DNA from 3 places in the Enterobacter sp. UPMP2060 genome. Region 1 is predicted to be linked to each of the others. Evidence: predicted binding sites of a transcription regulator. Region 1 holds the regulator's gene; each other region holds the start of a gene.
The links. The regulator PurR, encoded in region 1, represses purine synthesis genes. The targets are predictions, from matches to a motif close to CANGCAAACGTTTGCNTG.

Region 1 (7,453 bases):
CGAAGGCAAAGCCGGCGAGGAATAAACTCAGGCTGGCGCTGATGGCGGCAGCCGGCGTTTGTAAATCTTCCTGCATGGCGGCAAACGCCGGCAGGTACATATCGGTGGCCAAAAAGCCCAGCACGCTTAAGCCGCCGAGCCAGACTAAAAAACCGTTCCTGGGTTGCATTATTTTATTCTCCTGAGGAGGCAGGTATACATTGGCGCTGAGTGTAGGGAGTGCAAAGCTGCTTGTGAAACGCTAATATTTGGCTGGTGCATTCAAAAATTTTGCAGGCAGAAAATGTGGTCAGATTATTCTCTTGAAGTGGTCGATGCTGTTGCGCGTAACGGCAGCTTTAGCGGTGCGGCGCAGGAGCTGCACCGCGTCCCTTCGGCAATCAGCTACACGGTGCGCCAGCTGGAGGAGTGGCTGGCGGTTCCGCTGTTTGAACGGCGGCATCGTGATGTGGAATTAACGCCCGCAGGCGCGTGGTTTTTGAAGGAAGGGCGTTCTGTTATCAAAAAAATGCAGATCACCCGCGAACAGTGTCAGCAGATCGCTAACGGCTGGCGGGGACACCTTTCCATCGCGGTGGATAATATCGTTAAGCCGGAACGCACCCGGCAGATGATCGTCGATTTCTACCGTCATTTTTCTGACGTCGAGCTGCGGGTCTCGCAGGAGGTGTTTAACGGCGTCTGGGATGCGCTGGCGGACGGCAGGGCAGAGATGGCGATTGGGGCCACGCAGGCGATCCCGGTCGGGGGACGTTACGCTTTTCGCGATATGGGGATGCTGAGCTGGAAATGCGTGGTGGCAAGCGATCATCCGCTGGCGGCGATGGAAGGGCCGCTCAGCGATGACACGCTGCGCAACTGGCCGTCGCTGGTGCTGGAGGATACGTCCCGTTCATTGCCCAAGCGTATCACCTGGCTTCTGGACAACCAGCGGCGGGTGGTGGCCCCTGACTGGGAATCGTCGGCGACGTGCCTCAGCGCCGGGCTGTGCGTCGCGATGGTGCCCGTTCATTTCGCGCGTCCGCGCATCGATACCGGAGAGTGGGTTGAGCTGACGCTGGAGAATCCGTTCCCGGATGCGGCCTGCTGCCTCACCTGGCAGCAAAATGACGTCTCGCCTGCGATGGCCTGGCTGCTGGATTATCTGGGAGACAGCGAAACGCTGAACCGGGAATGGTTACGGGAGCCAGCATAGCTGGCCCCGTAAAGCGATTAACGACGGTAGTCGCGGAACGGACCATCCGCAACGGAACGGCGTTCGATAAGACGCGGGTGAACTTCAATAGACTGCGACTCTTCGCGCTTGTTGACGATCCTGTCCATCAGCATATTGAAGGCCGTTTCGCCCAGCGAATCTTTCGGCTGGTGAATGGTGGTCAGCGCCGGGGTGAAGAAACGCGCGTTACGCACGTTGTCATAGCCGATCACGGAAATATCCTGCGGTACGCGCAGGCCCAGCTCGTCGGCAGCGCAGAGCGCGCCCATGGCCATGATGTCGCCCCCGCAGAACACGGCGGTCGGACGGTGCGGCTGGGAGACGATCTGCTGCATCGCGCGGTAGCCCGATTCCGGCTCAAAGTCGCCCTGCACAATCCAGTTTTCCGGCACGTTGATCAACGCTTCTTCCATCGCTTTCATAAAACCGGCCAGACGGCCCGCGCCGGTGTTGCGCTCCAGCGGACCGGGGATCACGCCAATCTCGCGGTGACCGCGTTCGATCAGATAACGACCGGCCATATAGCCGCCTTCAAAGGCGTTATCGATAACGGAATCGGTAAAGTCTGCGCGCGCTTCGCCCCAATCCATCACCACCATCGGAATATGGCGATACTCTTCCAGCATCGACAACACGGATTCCGGGTACTCGGAACACATCACCAGCAGGCCATCAACGCGCTTTTGCGCCATCATCGACAGGTAGGCGCGCTGTTTTTCAATGCTGTTCCACGCGTTGCCCAGAATCAGGGTATAGCCTTTCTGGAAGCAGTTCTTTTCGACCGCTTCAATGATCTCGGCAAAATAGGCCGCTTCACTGCTGGTCGCCAGCAATCCAATGGACTTGGTGTGATTAACCTTGAGGCTACGCGCAACCGCACTTGGCGAATAGTGCAGCTCTTTGATCGCTGCCCAGACGGCGTTGCGCGTCTCTTCCGCCACAAAGCGGGTTTTGTTAATTACATGTGATACGGTTGTAGTGGAAACGTTTGCGCGTTTTGCTACGTCTTTAATTGTTGCCATTAAATGTCACTCCAGACCATATCCTAAGCTCCTGAAAAACTTGAAGGTAAACGTTTGCCTTCTCTCACCCTTATCTCGCAATCTTGAATTGCGGCACGCCGGGAAAACGACACGGGACGTCAGGAGGGGGTCAATGGCCGGTACGCTAATAAATTTAGCGTGGAATTTTGTCCTATCTTGATGAAAAGGGGAAGAGGTAAAGTGGTTATCAGTATAAATCCAGGAAGATTTTTGACGTAATCTGTGCAAAAATGAGCAAGCTCACTTTTCGTGTGGGGATTAAAAGGAGAAAAATTGATGAGTTCCGATCTTAAGTTTTCGCTGTTCACCACCATTGTTGTGCTGGCTCTGATTGTTGCGGCCGGTCTGACGGCTGCGCTGCACTGATTTACGCGGAGGGAGAGCCTTCTCCCTCCCGACTCCCCGGATTGTTACTTCTCTGGCAAAAATCTTTTGCCATTTTGTTAACTTCTCATTTTTTGTGATTGATGTTATGCTTTCTGCTTCTTTGTTCTGTGTCACCACATGACACGGCATCCGGAGTTGACGCATGAAAATCAATTTTCCCCTGCTGGCCCTGGCGATTGGCGCTTTTGGGATTGGCACCACTGAATTCTCCCCAATGGGGTTACTTCCTGTTATTGCCCGGGGCGTAGATGTCTCTATCCCTGCGGCAGGGATGTTAATCAGCGCCTACGCTATCGGCGTGATGGTAGGGGCGCCGCTGATGACCCTTCTTCTTTCGCACCGCGCGCGCCGCAATGCGCTGATTTTCCTGATGGCGATTTTCACCCTGGGCAACGTGCTTTCGGCCATTTCGCCGGACTACACCACATTGATGCTGTCGCGCATTCTGACCAGCCTTAACCACGGCGCGTTCTTTGGGCTGGGGTCGGTCGTGGCTGCCAGCGTGGTGCCAAAACACAAGCAGGCGAGCGCCGTGGCAACCATGTTTATGGGGCTGACGATTGCCAATATCGGCGGGGTGCCTGCGGCAACCTGGCTGGGAGAAGCGATCGGCTGGCGTATGTCTTTCCTGGCGACGGCCGGGCTGGGCGTGGTTGCAATGGTGGCGCTGTTCTTCTCCCTGCCGAAAGGCAATGCCGGAGAACGTCCGGAAGTGCGTAAAGAGCTGGCGGTGCTGATGCGCCCGCAGGTGCTCTCCGCGCTGCTCACCACCGTGCTGGGGGCAGGGGCGATGTTTACCCTCTACACCTATATTTCACCGGTACTGCACGATATCACCCACGCAACGCCTCTCTTCGTTACCGCGATGCTGGTGCTGATTGGCGTGGGCTTCTCGATTGGCAACTATCTCGGCGGGAAATTTGCCGACCGTTCCGTGAGCGGGACGCTGAAGGGCTTCTTAACCCTGCTGATTGTCATCATGGTTGCCATTCCATGGCTGGCGCGTAATGAGTTTGGGGCCGCGGTTGCGATGGTCGTCTGGGGAGCCGCCACTTTCGCCGTGGTGCCGCCGCTGCAGATGCGCGTGATGCGTGTGGCGCACGAGGCGCCGGGACTTTCATCTTCCGTGAATATCGGTGCGTTTAACCTGGGTAATGCCCTGGGCGCCGCTGCCGGTGGGGCCGTGATTTCAGGTGGTCTGGGGTACAGCTTTGTGCCGGTGATGGGGGCGATTATTGCCGCGCTCGGCCTGCTGCTGGTGATGATGTCGGGTCGTAAACAGCCTGAAGCAGCCTGCGCTGCGGAGTAAACCAAAAACGCAGAAGGGCGAACCCTTCTGCGTGTCTCTTACGCGGCGAAGTTCTTCGCGACAAAGTCCCAGTTAACCAGTGCCCAGAAGTGCTCCAGGTAATTCGGACGCGCGTTGCGGTAGTCAATGTAGTAAGCGTGTTCCCACACGTCCACGGTCATCAGCGGCTTCGCGCTGGTGGTCAGCGGGGTACCCGCATTAGAGGTGGACACGATAGCCAGTTTGCCATCCGCCTCTTTAACCAGCCACGTCCAGCCAGAGCCGAAGTTCTTGATGGCTGCATCGGTAAATTTCGCTTTGAAATCCGCGAAGCTGCCAAATGCGGCATTGATAGCGGTAGCCAGTTCACCGACAGGTTCACCGCCGGCATTCGGTGCCAGGCAGTGCCAGTAGAAGGTGTGGTTCCACACCTGAGCGGCGTTGTTAAATACGCCACCCTCTGAGCTGCGGACGATCTCTTCCAGCGTTTTGCCTTCAAAATCGGTGCCTTTGATCAGATTGTTCAGGTTGGTGACGTACGTCTGGTGATGCTTGCCGTAGTGATATTCCAGGGTTTCCGCAGAAATGTGCGGTGCCAGGGCGTCTTTTGCATACGGTAGTGCAGGTAATTCGAACGACATTGCTTCTCTCCTTATTGTATTTTGTGTTGCCAATAACCACACAGACAACATGGACAGGATAGCAAATTGAAAGGGTATGCAAAAGAGGAACTTACCCTGCCACGGATGCGGCAGGGCAGGAGTTAGCGAATGGTTTTTGGCGTCATCACGCGACGCGCGCCGACGTAGTGACGTACCCAGTAGTCTTCACTGAGAGAAGTGATCTGAATATCCTGGCCGCTACGGGGAGACTGGATGAATTTCCCGTTGCCGACATACACGCCGACGTGGTCAGCCGTGCCGCGACCCTGGGTGCGGAAGAACACCAGATCGCCGTTTTCCAGCTCACCGCGGTCAACCGGTGAGGCATCGCGCAGGTGGTACATCTCATTGGCGGTACGAGGAATGCGGAATTTGACCAGATCTTTATAGGCGTAATAGACGAGGCCGCTGCAGTCAAAGCCGGTACGCGGCGAGCTGCCACCCCAGTGATAAGGTTTGCCAATCTGCCCCATCAGTTTGTTCATCGCGGTTTTCTGCGCTTTTTGTACGCGCACTTTATGCACTTCCGCTATTTTCGTGACCTTCGTGCATTTCGCCTTGTGGCCTTTACGCGTGATGCATTTTTCAGTAACGAGGTTAGCGGCGGTTTGCGAAGCTTTACTTTTGGCGGAGTGGGCAGTGCGGGAAGGTTTTGTTTTCGTCTTGCTGGAAGCGGTCTGTTTCGTCTGAGCCGGTGTTTTTTTCTTGTCGTTCTTAGCGGTGGTTTTTTTCTTACGTTCTGTGGCTTTCACAAGATGGTTTTTTTGTACAGCAGAATGCCGCGCCTGCTGAGAGGCGTTTGCCACTGGCGTGAAAGTGAGTGAAGTAAACAGTAAAGCACAGAGCGTGATCGAGATTTTATTTATCCGCGCCACTGGGCAGTCCCCTGATAAATGCAGGTCATCAATAATACCCGCGTGTGATTTACAAAGCCCGTCGATTCTAATCTATAAAAACCCAGAAAGTTAATAGCATTTTTCAATCTACAATCGTGTTTCGTTAGCAAGTGCAAAAAAATTCATCGTTCTGTCGCACATTTGCCCACTCCCTAAGCAAAACCCTGACCGCCGCAGGGGTAAACACCATTTGCAATGCAACTTTTCGTGACTCGGGGTAGAATGTATAAACGTGACAAAAATGTTATTTTCCGATGCCAGTCTGAACCGCTACAATGTCAGACGAATGCCGTAACAGAAGTTAAAGGAAGCAAGACATGAGCACCACTATTGAAAAAATCCAGCGCCAGATCGCTGAAAACCCAATTCTGCTGTATATGAAAGGTTCTCCGAAGCTGCCAAGCTGCGGCTTCTCCGCACAAGCGGTTCAGGCGCTGTCAGCCTGTGGTGAGCGTTTTGCTTACGTTGATATCCTGCAGAACCCGGACATCCGCGCTGAGCTGCCTAAGTACGCTAACTGGCCGACTTTCCCACAGCTGTGGGTAGACGGTGAGCTGGTTGGCGGCTGCGATATCCTGATTGAAATGTATCAGCGCGGCGAACTGCAGCAGCTGATCAAAGAGACGGCGGCGAAGTACAAAACTGAAGAGCCGGACGCAGAGTAATTTTCTGCGCAAATAAAAAAGCGACCTGATAAGGTCGCTTTTTTTTATTCTTCGCTGTCGCCCATCGGCAGCGGCCAGCCGCCAAGACGCTTCCAGCGGTTAACGATCTCACAGAACAGCTCTGCGGTGCGCTCCGTGTCGTATAAAGCGGAGTGCGCCTGCGTGCCGTCGAACGGGATGCCGGCCGTAATACAGGCCTTTGATAACACCGTTTGTCCCAGAGCCAGGCCGCTCAGCGCGGCGGTGTCGAAGGTCACAAAAGGATGGAAGGGGTTGCGTTTGAGCGCGGCGCGCTCCGCGGCGGCCATGGTAAAGCTGTGATCGAAGGTGGCGTTATGGGCCACCATGATGGCGCGGCTGCAGTTACTCTCTTTCATGCCTTTACGCACCATTTTAAAAATGGCGTGCAGCGCATCATATTCACTGACTGCGCCACGCAGCGGGTTGTGCGGGTCGATACCGTTAAATGCCAGCGCTTCCGGCTGTAAGTTTGCCCCTTCGAAAGGTTCAACATGGAAATGCAGCGTGGTGTCCGGTGTAAGCCAGCCCTGTTCATCCATCTTCAGCGTGATGGCGGCAATTTCGAGCAGCGCATCGGTTTTAGCGTTAAATCCGGCTGTTTCTACATCAATGACAACGGGATAAAAACCACGAAAACGGTCGCACAGACCGCTAAATTGAGCGTTATCGGACATCAGGGTCTCTTACAAGGGGAAAAAGCAGAGCGCATTATGGCAAATTTTGCAGGGTGATGCAGTAAAACTACGGGCGCATGTTGCGCCCTGAGGGATCAGTTGCCCAGACCGCGACCCGCGTCTTTGGCTTCAATCAGTTCGATTTTGTAACCGTCGGGATCTTCCACGAACGCAATCACGGTGGTGCCACCTTTTACCGGACCCGCTTCGCGCGTAACGTTACCGCCGTTGCTGCGAATGCGTTCACACGCTTCGGCCGCGTTGTCCACTTCCAGCGCGATGTGGCCGTAGGCGGTACCCAGCTCATAGCTGTCTACGCCCCAGTTGTAGGTCAGCTCGATCACCGCTTCATCCGTTTCCGGGCCGTAACCCACGAACGCCAGCGAGTATTTGTATTCCGGGTTTTCGCTGGTGCGCAGCAGCTTCATGCCCAGGACGTTAGTGTAGAAATCAATGGAACGTTGCAGATCGCCAACGCGCAGCATGGTGTGAAGTAGGCGCATAATTTCCTCATTAACCAATGGAATAGACTGTCTTTTTGAACAGAAACGATGTTTTAGTATAGCGGCGAAGTATCGCCGCTATCAATGAACAATGGCGA
Region 2 (7,453 bases), on a different contig from region 1:
TGACGGCTCGAAGGACGCAGGCGTGCGGCCACCGGTGATGTCGTTCATCAGCTCGTCGAGGGTATAACCCACCGCCAGCTTCGCCGCCACTTTCGCAATCGGGAAGCCGGTCGCTTTAGAGGCCAGCGCGGAGGAACGGGACACGCGCGGGTTCATTTCGATAACAATCAGGCGGCCGGTTTTCGGGTTAACGGAGAACTGCACGTTAGAACCGCCGGTTTCCACGCCGATTTCACGCAGTACCGCCATCGAGGCGTTACGCATGATTTGATACTCTTTGTCGGTCAGGGTCTGGGCTGGCGCAACGGTGATGGAGTCACCGGTGTGGATACCCATCGCATCGAAGTTTTCGATGGAGCAGACGATGATGCAGTTGTCGTTTTTATCACGCACCACTTCCATCTCGTACTCTTTCCAGCCAATCAGCGATTCATCAATCAGCAGCTCTTTGGTTGGAGAGAGATCCAGACCGCGTTCGCAAATCTCTTCGAACTCTTCGCGGTTGTAGGCGATACCGCCGCCGGTGCCGCCCATGGTGAACGATGGACGGATGATGCACGGATAGCCCACGTCAGCCGCGACGGCCAGCGCTTCTTCCATGTTGTGTGCGATACCGGAACGTGCGGTGTCGAGGCCGATTTTCTTCATCGCCACGTCGAAGCGGCGACGGTCTTCTGCTTTATCAATCGCGTCGGCGGTCGCACCAATCATGGTCACGCCGAACTCTTCCAGCACGCCCTGACGCTCCAGCTCCAGCGCACAGTTCAGCGCCGTCTGGCCGCCCATGGTTGGCAGCACCGCGTCCGGACGCTCTTTCTCGATGATTTTACGCACCACTTCCCAGTGAATCGGCTCGATGTAGGTTGCATCAGCCATTTCCGGGTCGGTCATGATGGTTGCCGGGTTAGAGTTTACCAGGATTACGCGGTAACCCTCTTCACGCAGGGCTTTACACGCCTGCGCGCCGGAGTAGTCGAATTCGCAGGCCTGGCCGATCACGATCGGGCCAGCGCCAAGGATCAGGATGCTTTTTATGTCTGTACGTTTTGGCATTGTCTTCTCGGCTCCTGATTATTTAGCGGTCTTACGGTATTGCTCGATAAGTTCGATGAAGTGATCGAACAGCGGCGCGGCGTCGTGTGGGCCCGGGCTGGCTTCCGGGTGGCCCTGGAAGCTGAATGCTGGCTTATCGGTACGGTGGATACCCTGCAGGGTGCCATCGAACAGCGACTTATGGGTCACGCGCAGGTTAGCCGGCATCGAGGCTTCATCGACGGCAAAGCCGTGGTTCTGCGCGGTGATCATCACCGTGTTGTTATCGATGTCTTTCACCGGGTGGTTACCACCGTGGTGGCCGAACTTCATCTTAACGGTGTTCGCACCGCTCGCCAGCGCCAGCAGCTGATGGCCGAGGCAGATGCCGAATACCGGGATGTCGGTTTCCAGGAAGGACTTGATGGCGGCGATGGCGTAATCGCACGGCGCCGGGTCGCCAGGACCGTTGGACAGGAAAATACCGTCCGGATTCATCTTCAGCACGTCTTCGGCAGACGTTTGTGCCGGAACCACCGTCAGGCGGCAGCCGCGGTCAACCAGCATGCGCAGGATGTTGCGCTTGGCGCCGAAATCGTAGGCCACCACGTGGAACGGCAGCTCGCTCTCTTTTTTCGCTTCAGGCAGGTCGCCTTCCAGCGTCCAGCTACCCTGAGTCCAGCTGTAGGCTTCAGCTGTCGTCACTTCTTTCGCCAGGTCCATGCCGTTCAGGCCCGGGAAGGCTTTCGCTTTTTCCAGCGCCAGCGTCGCATCGAGGTTATCACCCGCGATGATGCAGCCGTTCTGTGCACCCTTCTCGCGCAGCAGACGCGTTAACTTACGGGTATCGATATCGGCAATCGCCACGATGTTATGGCGCTTCAGGTAAGAAGAGAGGTCTTCGGTATTGCGGAAGTTGCTGGCAATCAGCGGCAGGTCGCGGATGACCAGGCCTTGCGCATGTACCTGAGAAGATTCTTCGTCAGCCGCATTGGTGCCGACATTGCCGATATGAGGATAAGTAAGAGTAACGATTTGGCGAGAATAGGAAGGATCAGTGAGGATTTCTTGATAACCGGTCATTGAAGTATTGAAAACGACTTCCCCAACCGCCGAACCCGTTGCCCCTATGGCCCGACCGATAAACTGGGTTCCGTCTTCCAGAACCAATAGCGCTGACTTAATCAAAACACCCTCCAGAGAATATTCACTCACTTTATTTGCATATTAATTCATAGCATGTCATGGATCAATGCAAATGTGTTGCCAGCGGATTTTTGGCAAACGGCGGCATTCTGGGGATTTGGTGGGTAAAAGTCAACTTAAAACGGATATTTTGTTTACTCTTTTGCAAGCCTGGCGAGTGGAATGCGGCTTAAGCGACAAAAAGATCAGGTAAATCACTGCGGAAAACGCTTGCGTGCCAGGTTTAATGAAAAATGAGCTAGCGCAGCACTATAAAGTGGACCAGATGGTCAAAATTTACATTTCAGTAACGTTAAAACACCACAAGAGATAGATATTCAGAGGGTTAAGCAAAAATAATCCATGAAACAGATAAAATAAAAGGGCAATAAAATATTGCCCTATGCAATCAAACAATTACGACTGCAATAACCACATCACGATGGGTAATAATGCTTACAAATTGTTGAGATCGAGCACATCTCGCATATCAAAAAGGCCATCTTTCTTGTTTTTAAGCCACAAAGCGGAACGTACGGCGCCGTTGGCGAACGTCATTCGGCTGGAGGCTTTATGCGTAATTTCGACGCGTTCGCCAATATCGGCGAACATCGCCGTGTGTTCGCCGACGATGTCACCCGCTCGCACGGTTGCGAAACCAATAGTGCCAGGAACGCGTTCGCCGGTGTAACCTTCACGCGTATAGACCGCGCAGTCTTTTAAATCTTTATCAAGTGCATGAGCAATCGCTTCGCCCATCGCCAGCGCCGTACCCGATGGCGCATCAACTTTGTAACGGTGGTGAGCTTCTACGATCTCGATATCGGTATAGTTGCCCATCACCTTCGCGGCCTTCTCCAGCAGCTTCAGCGTGACGTTAACGCCCACGCTGAAGTTTGCCGCGAAGACAATCGCAATCTCTTTTGATGCATCCTGGATAGCCTGCTTGCCCGCATCGTCAAAACCGGTGGTGCCGATCACCATCCCCTTGCCGTGCTGACGACAAAACGCCAGATGCGTGAGCGTCCCTTCCGGGCGGGTAAAATCGATGAAGACATCGAAGTCCTCTTTTACCGCCTCCAGGCTGCTTTGCACGGTAACGCCCGTGTGGCCTGCGCCCGCCAGCTCACCGGCATCGGTTCCCAGAAGCGACGAACCTTCACGCTCCAGTGCCGCGCCAAGCGCGACGCCATCCATCTGAAGTGCCGCCTGAATAAGCTGACGGCCCATACGTCCACCCGCGCCCGCAATGGCGACACGGATCTGTGCATCATGCATAGTTATTCTCTTACGTTAAAATGATGTAAACCGTTTTCAGATTAACCAGCCTTGAGAAGCACTGCCAACTGAAAACACCGATAATTAGAATTTAACGTGAAACCGACTTAAATATCAGTAAAAGACATGATTTTGTCGTCACGATAAAGTAACGGGTAAAAAAAAGGCCAGCACAGGAGGTGCTGGCCTTTCATCAGAAAAAGGACTATTCGACTTCGCGGGCGTCGATGCGCAGTTCTTTCGGGACTTCAAAAACAATGTTCTCTTCACGTCCTTCCAGCGGCACCGCTTCGCCACCGCCCAGTTCCTGCAGACGGGAAATGACGTTCTGTACCAGAATATCTGGCGCAGACGCCCCGGCCGTCACGCCGACACAGGCCGCATGCTTAACCCACGCTTCCTGAATATCCGACGCGTCATCAATCAGGAAAGCCGCTTTCCCCATGCGTTGCGCCAGTTCGGCCAGACGGTTGGAGTTAGACGAGTTTTTGGAGCCGACTACCAGCACCACATCCGCCTGTTCAGCCAGTGCGCGCACCGCTTCCTGACGGTTAGTGGTCGCGTAGCAGATATCATCCTTACGCGGGCCGACGATCTTCGGGAAGCGCTGACGCAGCGCGTCAATCACCTCTGAGGTATCGTCTACGGAGAGCGTCGTCTGGGTCATAAACGACAGACGGGCTTCATTTTTCACGTTCAGCGTAAAGACATCTTCAGGCGACTCAACCAGATACATGCCCCCTTCCGGGTTACTGTACTGGCCCATGGTGCCTTCGACTTCCGGATGACCGGCATGGCCAATCAGAATCGACTCTTCACCACGACGGCTGGCGCGAGCCACTTCCATATGCACTTTTGTCACCAGCGGACAGGTGGCATCGAATACGGTCAGATCGCGGCTTTTTGCTTCGTTACGTACCGCCTGAGAGACGCCGTGCGCGGAGAAGATCAGGATCGCACCGTCCGGCACTTCGCTGATTTGTTCAATGAAGATGGCTCCGCGCTCGCGCAGGCTGTCGACCACGTAGCGGTTGTGCACCACTTCGTGACGTACATAAATCGGCGCGCCGTAAATCTCCAGCGCGTTTTCAACAATGCTGATAGCGCGGTCTACACCGGCGCAGAAGCCGCGCGGGTTAGCCAACAGGATCTGCATTTCAGGCCTCCAGTGCAGGATCGATTTCCAGCACTTCAACATCAAAATGAACGGTACGCCCGGCAAGCGGATGGTTGAAGTCAACGGTAATAGAGTCGCCGTTGATCTCGCGGATCACGCCAGGCATTTCGCTGCCGTCCATAGCGGTAAAGAGCATAATCGCTCCGATCTCCGGTTCACCCGCGTCCATAAACTCGCGGCGCGAGAAATACTGGATCAGGTCCGGACTCGGCACGCCAAACGCGGCATCCGGCTCCAGCGAAAAGGCTTTTTTCTCACCCTCTTTCAGGCCCAGAAGCTGCTGCTCAAGACCTTCAGACAGGGAGGTATCGCCAAGACGAAACAGGGCCGGTTTGCCGTTATTGCGGGTGGATTCGGCCGTGGAGCCGTCATCCAGCTTCAGCGTGAAGTGAACGAGAACCGCGCTGTTGCTCTGTACGGATTTAGACATGCAAATTGCTCGCTTGTTTTGCCCGGTAGCATTACGCCACCGGGCGAGTGTGTTACGCCTGCTCTTTCGCGGCCGGTTTAGGCAAGAAGCCTTCCAGCACGATTAACGCCGCACCGATACAAATTGCCGTATCGGCCAGGTTAAAGGTCGCGAAGTGCCAGTCGCCGACGTAGAAGTCGATCATATCGACCACAAAGCCGTGCCACAGACGGTCAAACAGGTTGCCCAGCGCGCCGCCAATGATCAGCGCGTAGGCAATGTTATTCAGCTTTTGCGTGGCCTTCGAGCGGTACATCAGCACCGCGAGGATCACGCAGATACCGAGAGCGATACCCGCAAAGAACCAGCGCTGCCAGCCACCGCTGTCGGCAAGGAAACTAAACGCTGCGCCGTAGTTACGCGCGTAGTGCAGGTTAAGCGACGGGAACAGCGGAACCGTCTCCCCCAGAGCAAAATTCTGGAGGATCAGGAACTTGCTGCCCAGATCGATAATCAGCACCACCACAACCAGCCACAGCCAGCGCAGTCCTGTTGAACAGAGAGTTTTACTCATCAGGCAAACTTACGTTTTTCGCCGTCACCGGCGACGTTGCTTACACAGCGTCCGCAGATGTCTGCGTGTTCCGCCACCTGGCCAACATCGGTGGTGTAATGCCAGCAACGCGGGCATTTCTCACCGTCGGCTTTGCTCAGCGCGACTTTCAGTCCTTTGAGCAGTTCGCTCTGCTGAGCATCAGCAGAAGCATCGGCATAATCCGCAACTTTCGCACCGGAGGTCAACAGGACAAATCGTAATTCATCGCCCAGCGCCGTCAGCTTCGCCGCCAGCTCCGGTTCGGCATACAGCGTAACTGCCGCTTCCAGAGAGCCGCCGACTTTCTTGTCCGCGCGCGCCTGCTCGATAACCTTGTTCACTTCGCCACGCACTTTCAGCAACTCGTCCCAGAAGGCATCGTTCATCGCTTCGGTGCTGGAGAGATCGAACAGACCTTCGTACCACTCGCCCGTGAACACATACTTCTCACGCTCGCCCGGCAGGTAGCCCCAGATTTCATCCGCGGTAAAGGACATGATCGGCGCCATCCAGCGCACCAGCGCTTCTGCGATGTGGAACAGCGCGGTCTGGCAGCTACGACGCGCCACGCTGTCCGCTTTCGCGGTGTACTGGCGGTCTTTGATGATGTCGAGGTAGAACGAGCCCATCTCGATGGAGCAGAAGCGCATCAGGCGCTGCACCACTTCGTGGAAGTCGTAAGACTCATAGGCTTTCAGAATATCTTCCTGCGCCGCTTTCGCGCAGCCTACCGCCCAGCGGTCCAGCACCACCATCTCTTCCGGTTTCACCATGTCTTTTGCCGGATCGAACCCGTTCAGGTTCGCCAGCAGGAAGCGCGCGGTGTTACGGATACGACGATAGCTGTCGGCAGCACGCTTCAGTATCTCGTCAGACACCGCCATTTCGCCGGTGTAATCGGTAGAGGCCACCCACAGACGCAGAATGTCTGCGCCCAGCTTGTTCATCACATCCTGCGGAGAAACGGTGTTACCGATAGATTTGGACATCTTACGGCCCTGACCATCCACGGTGAAGCCGTGAGTCAGTACCTGACGGTAAGGCGCTTTACCCTTCATGGCGGTGGAGATCATGAGAGATGACATGAACCAGCCGCGGTGTTGGTCAGACCCTTCCAGATACATATCGGCAGCGTGACCGGCAAATTCCGGACGCACGTCAACCACGGAAGAGTGGGTAGACCCGGAGTCGAACCACACGTCCAGGGTATCCGGCACTTTCTCGTAGTTGTCTGCGTCAGCGCCCAGGATGTCGCGGGAGTCGAGATCCCACCACGCCTGAATACCGTCAACTTCGACGCGTTTCGCCACTTCTTCCATCAGTTCCAGGGTGTTTGGGTGCAGCTCCTGCGTCTCTTTATGCACGAACAGAGACATCGGCACGCCCCAGGTACGCTGACGGGAGATACACCAGTCAGGACGGTTAGCCACCATGGATTCGATACGCGCCTGGCCCCAGTCAGGGATCCACTGCACGCCTTTGATCTCTTTCAGAGACTGCTCGCGCAGGCCTTTCTGATCCATGCTGACGAACCACTGCGGGGTCGCACGGAAGATGATCGGCGTTTTATGACGCCAGCAGCACGGATAGCTATGCTGCATTTTTTCAACGTGCAGCAGCGCGCCGCTGGTGCGCAGCATGTCGACGATGATGTCGTTCGCTTTGAAGACGTTGATACCGTCCAGCGCCGGATAGGTGCCTGGCAGGTAAGATCCGTCCGGACCAACCGGGTTAGCGATTTCCAGACCGTACTTCAGGCTGATGTTGTAGTCGTCAG
Region 3 (7,453 bases), on a different contig from region 1:
GCGGCGTTCACTTCCTGATGGAAGTGGATATGGATACCGCGCTTGGCAAGCTGCAGGAACAGAATATCGACAGCCTGCGCAGCGATCTGCGTGATAAAGGCATCGCTTACACCACCGTGCGTAAAGAAGATAACTACGGCATGAGCATCACGTTCCGCGACAGCGCGGCGCGCGATCAGGCTGTAGATTACCTGACCCAACGTCACCGTGACCTGGTGATCACCTCTCAGGGCAGCAACCAGCTGCGCGCGGTGATGACCGATGCGCGTCTGAAAGAAGCGCGTGAATATGCCGTTCAGCAGAACATCAACATTCTGCGTAACCGTGTAAACCAGCTGGGCGTGGCTGAGCCGCTGGTACAGCGTCAGGGGGCTGACCGTATCGTGGTTGAACTGCCGGGTATCCAGGATACCGCGCGTGCGAAAGAGATTCTGGGTGCGACCGCAACCCTGGAATTCCGTCTGGTGAACTCCAACGTCGATCAGTCCGCTGCCGCCGCAGGGCGTATTCCGGGTGACTCCGAAGTGAAACAGACCCGCGAAGGTCAGCCAGTTGTGCTGTACAAACGCGTGATTCTGACCGGTGACCATATCACCGACTCCACCTCGAGCCAGGACGAATACAACCAGCCGCAGGTTAACATCTCGCTGGATAGCGCGGGTGGTAACATCATGTCTAACTTCACCAAGGACAACATCGGCAAACCGATGGCGACCCTGTTCGTGGAGTACAAAGACAGCGGTAAGAAAGATGCAAACGGTCGTGCGGTGCTGGTGAAAGAGGAAGAGGTGATTAACATCGCCAACATCCAGTCTCGTCTGGGTAACAGCTTCCGTATTACCGGTATCAACAACCCGAACGAAGCGCGTCAGCTTTCTCTGCTGCTGCGTGCCGGTGCGCTGATTGCGCCAATTCAGATTGTTGAAGAACGTACCATTGGTCCAACTCTGGGTATGCAAAACATCCAGCAGGGTCTGGAAGCGTGTCTGGCCGGTCTGGTGGTCTCAATCCTCTTCATGATCTTCTTCTATAAGAAGTTTGGTCTGATTGCGACCTCCGCGCTGATCGCCAACCTGGTGCTGATCATCGGCATTATGTCCCTGCTGCCGGGGGCGACGCTGACCATGCCGGGCATTGCGGGTATCGTTCTTACCCTTGCGGTGGCGGTCGACGCCAACGTACTGATTAACGAACGTATCAAAGAAGAGTTGAGCAACGGTCGCTCTGTTCAGCAGGCGATTGACGAAGGCTATAAAGGCGCGTTCAGCTCCATCTTCGATGCGAACGTAACAACACTGATTAAGGTTCTTATCCTGTATGCAGTGGGTACTGGCGCGATCAAAGGCTTTGCGATTACAACCGGTATCGGTGTCGCAACGTCAATGTTTACCGCTATTGTCGGCACCCGTGCCATCGTGAACCTGCTGTACGGCGGCAAGCGCGTCAAAAAGCTGTCTATCTGAGGAGTGCGTTGTGGCACAGGAATATACTGTTGAACAATTGAACCACGGCCGTAAAGTCTGGGACTTTATGCGCTGGGACTACTGGGCCTTCGGCATTTCAGGTTTCCTGCTGATTCTGTCCATCGGCATTATGAGCGTGAAAGGCTTTAACTGGGGTCTGGATTTCACCGGCGGTACGGTCATCGAGATCTCCCTGGAAAAACCGGTCGATATGGACCAGATGCGCGAATCGCTGCAGAAAGCGGGCTTTGAAGAGCCGCTGCTGCAGAACTTCGGCAGCAGCCGCGACATCATGGTGCGTATGCCGCCGGTGCACGATGCCAACGGCAGCCAGGAGCTGGGCAGTAAGGTTGTTAGCGTGATTAACGAAACAACCAGCCAGAACGCGGCGGTCAAGCGTATTGAGTTCGTCGGCCCAAGCGTGGGTGCTGACCTGGCGCAGACCGGTGCGATGGCGCTGCTGGTAGCGCTGATCTCCATCCTGGTGTACGTCGGTTTCCGCTTTGAGTGGCGACTGGCGGCCGGTGTGGTTATCGCTCTGGCGCACGACGTGGTGATCACCATGGGCATACTGTCGTTGTTCCACATTGAGATTGACCTGACGATTGTGGCATCCCTGATGTCCGTTATCGGTTACTCACTGAACGACAGTATCGTGGTATCTGACCGTATCCGTGAAAACTTCCGTAAGATCCGTCGCGGTACGCCGTACGAAATCTTTAACGTGTCGTTGACCCAGACGCTGCACCGTACCTTGATCACATCCGGTACCACTTTGATGGTGATCCTGATGCTGTTCCTCTTCGGTGGTCCGGTACTGGAAGGCTTCTCGCTGACCATGCTGATCGGTGTCACCATCGGTACGGCGTCGTCTATCTACGTCGCATCCGCTCTGGCACTGAAACTCGGCATGAAGCGCGAGCACCTGCTCCAGCAGAAAGTCGAGAAAGAAGGGGCGGATCAGCCGTCCATTCTGCCGTAAGGCGACGTTTAGCGCGTTATCGAAATCCCGGTCTGTTGACCGGGATTTTTTTTATCTGCTCCTGACAAACACTCCTGACAGTATGCTGTCAGGAGGCCTGTCGTAGACTCCTTCTGAACCCAAACAACAGGCAGGAGGATGTATGAAAAGCGTCATTAACTGGTTTGAAATTCCGGTCGCGGATATGGATCGCGCCATCAAATTTTATGAGCCGGTGATGCAGCTCGCGCTGCGTCGCGAGAAAATGGACTGTGCGGAGCTGGCCGTTTTCCCGCATGAGGATCCGTATACCGGCGGGGCGCTGGCAAAATTTGACGGCGTTACACCGTCTTTGCAGGGCGCTATTATCTACCTGCATACTGACAATCTGGCGGCCACGCTCGATCGCATCGCCTCTGCGGGCGGCGAGTGCGTGTTTGGCCCGCTGGAACTGCCGCATGGCATTGGCACTATCGCATTGTTTACCGACAGCGAGGGTAACCGCGTCGGCCTCCATCAACCTGCCTGAGAGCGGAATAAGATATGACCCGACGCGCTGACCGTTTGTTTCAGATTGTGCAGATCCTGCGGGGCAGGCGTCTGACAACGGCAGCGCATCTGGCGGACCGGCTTGGCGTGTCCGAGCGCACGGTCTACCGCGATATCCGCGATCTGTCGCTTTCCGGCGTGCCGGTGGAAGGTGAGGCGGGGAGCGGATATCGGCTGATGTCGGGTTTTGACCTGCCGCCGCTGATGCTGACAAATAAGGAGTCAGAGGCGCTGATCGTCGCGATTCGCCTGCTCAAAACCTGGGGAGGGGAATCGCTTTCGCGCGAGCTGGAGTCGGCTCAGGAGAAGGTGCTGGCTATCCTGCCCGAGGAAAGTCGTCGAAAGGCGGAGCAGACGCGGATCTACGCCCCGGATTTTTGCATGCAAAGCCACTCCCGCAGCGATTTTGACAGGATCCATCAGGCGATTTCCGCCCAGCGCGTGCTGGCGCTGCATTACCGTGATGAAGCCGGACAGCTCTCAAAGCGCGAGGTTCAGCCGCTGGGCTTGTTCTTCTGGGGGGAGCGCTGGCTGCTGGCGGCGTGGTGCGAACGGCGCGACGACTATCGCTGTTTCCGGCTCGACCGCTGTCTCAATATTGTGCAGACGGAGAGGCGGTTTAGCGAGAGTGCGGACAGGTCTCTGGCGGATTTTTTGCGGAAGGTTAAGCAGTAAAAAGCCAGCGCTTGAGCTGGCTTTTTTTGCCCGGCGGCGCTGCGCTTGCACGGGCCTACCGGTTATGTAGGCCGGGTAAGGCGTAGCCGCCACCCGGCACCCACCACAAGGTTAGAAGTTATAACCTACAACCAGGTAGCCACCCCAACCGGTTGATTTTGACGTGAAGTCACCATCACCCCAGTTCACGGTATCTCCACCTTTCCACTGGCCGCCATTATGGAAATAACGCGCGACTACGGAGTAGTGCCAGTGATCGTAGTTCAGAGCCAGAACGTGGCTGGACGCGATAGAATTGCTGGTACGGTTCTTGTCATCACCCAGATCTGAGCCCCAGTCGAAGTTGGTGAAGCCGATGTAGGTCAGCTGGCCACCCCAAACCTGAGTGATTGGCACAAAGTATTTCACTTTGAAACGGTAGCCATCCCACTCGTTTTCGTTGGAAGCGCCATAGTTCTGCCACTGGTATTTCGCGTACACGTTCAGGGACAGTCCCATAGGCAGACCGGTATCGATGTCTGTACCCAGACCCATGTACCAGGTGCTCTGACGGCTGCCTTTGTTATCGCCCATATCGTAGATATAGTTGTTGGCGAAGTACCATTCTTTGAACGGACCAAAACTCAGATCAGTGCCCGTCAGCTTATCGATAGAGAAACGCGGTTCGATTTCCATGAACATCGGGGAACCGTCTGACCAGATACCTTTATCGTTGCCGTTGCCCCAGTCAAAGGTCTTAGGAATATCGATGTAGCCGTAGAAATCAAACCAGTCTTTTTTAGCAAACGCTTCGTATTCCAGGTAGACGTCGTTGTTCAGCTTTGGAGAAAAGCGCGTGTGGTAGCTGCCGACCACGTTAACGCTCTGGTGCCACCAGTCGGAGAGGTATTGTGGTTTATCGTTTTCCGCTGCGTTAACAGTGAAAGAGGAAGAAAGTGCCAGCACGGCGCCGGCTGCGAGTAATGTTTTTTTCATAATCATGCCACTGATTGAAATTCCCTTCCGGGAGTGAAAAATGCGCGAATTGCGTTTCTAAATATTTCGTGTTTCTGCGGTGCCTATTATAGGAATCCCTGCTCACAAAAATATGTGTTGTTTCACATATCTCTCACGCGCGTAATCGATTGCGTTCACGTTTGCGTACTTTAAACGGGCGGGATTGTAGCGGCAATCATTTATGTTGCCAATCCATACGAAATGTAAATGTTAGCGGAGTGACATTTCACTCCGCTAAAGGGAGGGTTATTGCGCGGCGGGCTGGATATCGTGAATGCGGATGAAATCTAACCGATCCGGAGTCAGTCCGTTAAGCTGCAGCGGAATGTCAACATCGCTTGGTGCCAGCACGCTGGCCGGAGCGGTGAACAGCTGACTGTTAACATTCACCTCCTGGTAGCTCTCAGTGGTGCCCTGAATCTGTCCCCATTCGACGGTGCCGCTGAAGGCGGGCAACGGATCGTTGGACTCGCCATGAATGCGTAATGTTGCGCGAGTACCATTTGCATTCGCCGCCACATTCACCAGAGACATTTTTAGCGTGCCAATCTGACTATTGAGACGCGCAGGCGTATTCGCTCCCGGCAGCAGATAAACCCCGCTGCTGGATTTGGCGTTTAGCGCGTTTTGCTGGGTGATCTTCACCGTTTCTTTGTTCAGTTTGTCCATCGCCGCATTGAGCGTGTTCACGCTCTGTTTCATCTGACGGACTTCGGTTTGCTGTGCACAGGCGCTAAGGGTGAAGAGGCTCCCCACCAGCAAAATTTTAAGGTAACGTCTTGTCATTGCGTTTATTTCCTTGAAATAACGGATCGCCTTAATGGTAGCCAGCCTCGACGTGTCAGACATAGATCCTTTGTCTCAAAAAGCTCTTCCTTTGTTGTCAGGCCAGATCAGGGTAAAATGAAAATTAGTTAACCACATAACAGGGATACCGTATGCATTGCCCATTCTGCTCCGCTGTGGATACCAAAGTCATCGACTCTCGTCTTGTGGGCGAAGGGTCATCCGTACGCCGTCGTCGGCAGTGTCTGGTGTGCAACGAGCGTTTCACGACCTTTGAGGTTGCAGAGCTGGTAATGCCGCGCGTGGTGAAAAGCAACGACGTGCGCGAGCCGTTTAACGAAGAGAAACTGCGCAGCGGGATGCTGAAGGCCCTGGAAAAACGTCCCGTCAGCGCGGATGACGTTGAGATGGCGTTAAACCACATAAAATCTTACCTTCGTGGTTTGGGTGAGCGTGAAGTGCCGAGCAAAATGATCGGTAACCTGGTGATGGAGCAGCTGAAAAAGCTCGATAAGGTTGCCTATATCCGCTTCGCCTCGGTCTACCGCAGCTTCGAAGACATCAAAGAGTTTGGCGAAGAGATCGCCCGCTTACAGGATTAAGCTCATGCAGGATGAGATTTACATGGCGCGAGCCATGAAGCTGGCGCAGCGCGGTCGTTTTACCACCCATCCCAACCCGAACGTCGGGTGCGTTATCGTTAAAGATGGCGAGATCGTAGGGGAGGGGTTTCACTATCGTGCCGGCGAGCCGCATGCCGAGGTTCATGCGCTGCGCATGGCGGGTGAGAAGGCGCGCGGCGCCACAGCCTACGTCACGCTGGAGCCCTGCAGCCATCACGGGCGTACGCCGCCGTGCTGCGAAGCGCTGATCGCGGCAGGCGTTTCACGCGTGGTCGCATCGATGCAGGACCCGAATCCGCAGGTTGCCGGACGAGGTCTGTATCGCCTGCAGCAGGAAGGCATCGACGTCAGCCATGGGCTGATGATGCATGACGCGGAAGCGATCAACAAAGGCTTTCTGAAGCGCATGCGCACGGGGTTCCCGTATATTCAGCTCAAGCTGGGCGCCTCGCTGGACGGTCGTACGGCGATGGCAAACGGCGAAAGCCAGTGGGTAACCTCACCACAGGCAAGGCGCGATGTGCAACGTCTTCGCGCGCAAAGCCATGCTATTCTCACCAGCAGTGAAACCGTTCTGGCTGACGATCCGGCCATGACCGTGCGCTGGGACGAACTGAATGCCGATACCCAGGCGCTGTACCCGCAGGAGAACCTGCGCCAGCCGCTGCGTATTATCATTGATAGCCAGAACCGCGTGACGCCGGAGCACCGCATCGTGCAGCAGCCGGGTGAAACCTGGATTGCCCGCACTAAAGAAGATGCGCGCGAATGGCCGGAAGGCGTGCGCAGCATTATGGTGCCGGAGCATAACGGTCATCTGGATCTGGTAGTGCTGATGATGCTGCTCGGCAAGCAGCAGGTGAACAGCATCTGGGTTGAAGCGGGGCCAACGCTCGCCGGTGCGCTTTTACAGGCCGGACTGGTGGATGAACTGATTGTTTACGTTGCGCCTAAACTGTTAGGTCACGACGCGCGCGGCCTGTTTGTGCTGCCCGGCCTTGAAAAACTGGCCGACGCACCGCAACTCAAATTTAGCGAGATTCGTCCGGTAGGCCCGGATGTCTGCCTCCACTTAACGACAGCGTAATTGCTCCTGAAATAGGGAAGCAGTGCGCAAAGTATTATGATAAAATCCGCCCCCCTGCGGGGCCAAATGAACCCGTAAAGGAAGAGTATGAACATTATTGAAGCTGCTGTAGCTACCCCGGACGCTCGCGTCGCCATCACCATTGCGCGTTTCAACAACTTCATCAACGACAGCCTGCTGGAAGGTGCGATTGACGCCCTGAAACGTATCGGCCAGGTTAAAGATGACAACATTACCGTTGTTTGGGTTCCAGGCGCTTACGAACTGCCACTGGCGGCGGGCGCGCTGGCGAAAACCGGTAAATACGACGCGG

Region 2: the regulator PurR is predicted to act here: its motif matches at 2,438-2,455, upstream of carA (glutamine-hydrolyzing carbamoyl-phosphate synthase small subunit).
Region 3: the regulator PurR is predicted to act here: its motif matches at 4,762-4,779, upstream of ACWKXN_RS13065 (nucleoside-specific channel-forming protein Tsx).

The regions. Positions count from the first base shown of each region.
Region 1 covers NZ_JBSKJQ010000001.1:752,867-760,319, forward strand. Annotated here, with positions in the region: gene punC (purine nucleoside transporter PunC) at 1-169, opposite strand, end outside; gene punR (DNA-binding transcriptional activator PunR) at 284-1,195, shown strand; gene purR (HTH-type transcriptional repressor PurR) at 1,213-2,238, opposite strand; gene cydH (cytochrome bd-I oxidase subunit CydH) at 2,536-2,625, shown strand; gene ACWKXN_RS03740 (MFS transporter) at 2,789-3,955, shown strand; gene sodB (superoxide dismutase [Fe]) at 3,994-4,575, opposite strand; gene ACWKXN_RS03750 (C40 family peptidase) at 4,698-5,471, opposite strand; gene grxD (monothiol glutaredoxin 4) at 5,810-6,157, shown strand; gene rnt (ribonuclease T) at 6,202-6,852, opposite strand; gene gloA (lactoylglutathione lyase) at 6,948-7,355, opposite strand.
Region 2 covers NZ_JBSKJQ010000004.1:181,999-189,451, forward strand. Annotated here, with positions in the region: gene carB (carbamoyl-phosphate synthase large subunit) at 1-1,053, opposite strand, end outside; gene carA (glutamine-hydrolyzing carbamoyl-phosphate synthase small subunit) at 1,072-2,220, opposite strand; gene dapB (4-hydroxy-tetrahydrodipicolinate reductase) at 2,674-3,495, opposite strand; gene ispH (4-hydroxy-3-methylbut-2-enyl diphosphate reductase) at 3,701-4,651, opposite strand; gene fkpB (FKBP-type peptidyl-prolyl cis-trans isomerase) at 4,653-5,102, opposite strand; gene lspA (signal peptidase II) at 5,155-5,655, opposite strand; gene ileS (isoleucine--tRNA ligase) at 5,655-7,453, opposite strand, start outside.
Region 3 covers NZ_JBSKJQ010000005.1:150,219-157,671, reverse strand. Annotated here, with positions in the region: gene secD (protein translocase subunit SecD) at 1-1,463, shown strand, start outside; gene secF (protein translocase subunit SecF) at 1,474-2,445, shown strand; gene ACWKXN_RS13075 (VOC family protein) at 2,588-2,953, shown strand; gene ACWKXN_RS13070 (helix-turn-helix transcriptional regulator) at 2,968-3,648, shown strand; gene ACWKXN_RS13065 (nucleoside-specific channel-forming protein Tsx) at 3,760-4,623, opposite strand; gene ACWKXN_RS13060 (SadB/YajI family lipoprotein) at 4,891-5,430, opposite strand; gene nrdR (transcriptional regulator NrdR) at 5,583-6,032, shown strand; gene ribD (bifunctional diaminohydroxyphosphoribosylaminopyrimidine deaminase/5-amino-6-(5-phosphoribosylamino)uracil reductase RibD) at 6,037-7,140, shown strand; gene ribH (6,7-dimethyl-8-ribityllumazine synthase) at 7,228-7,453, shown strand, end outside.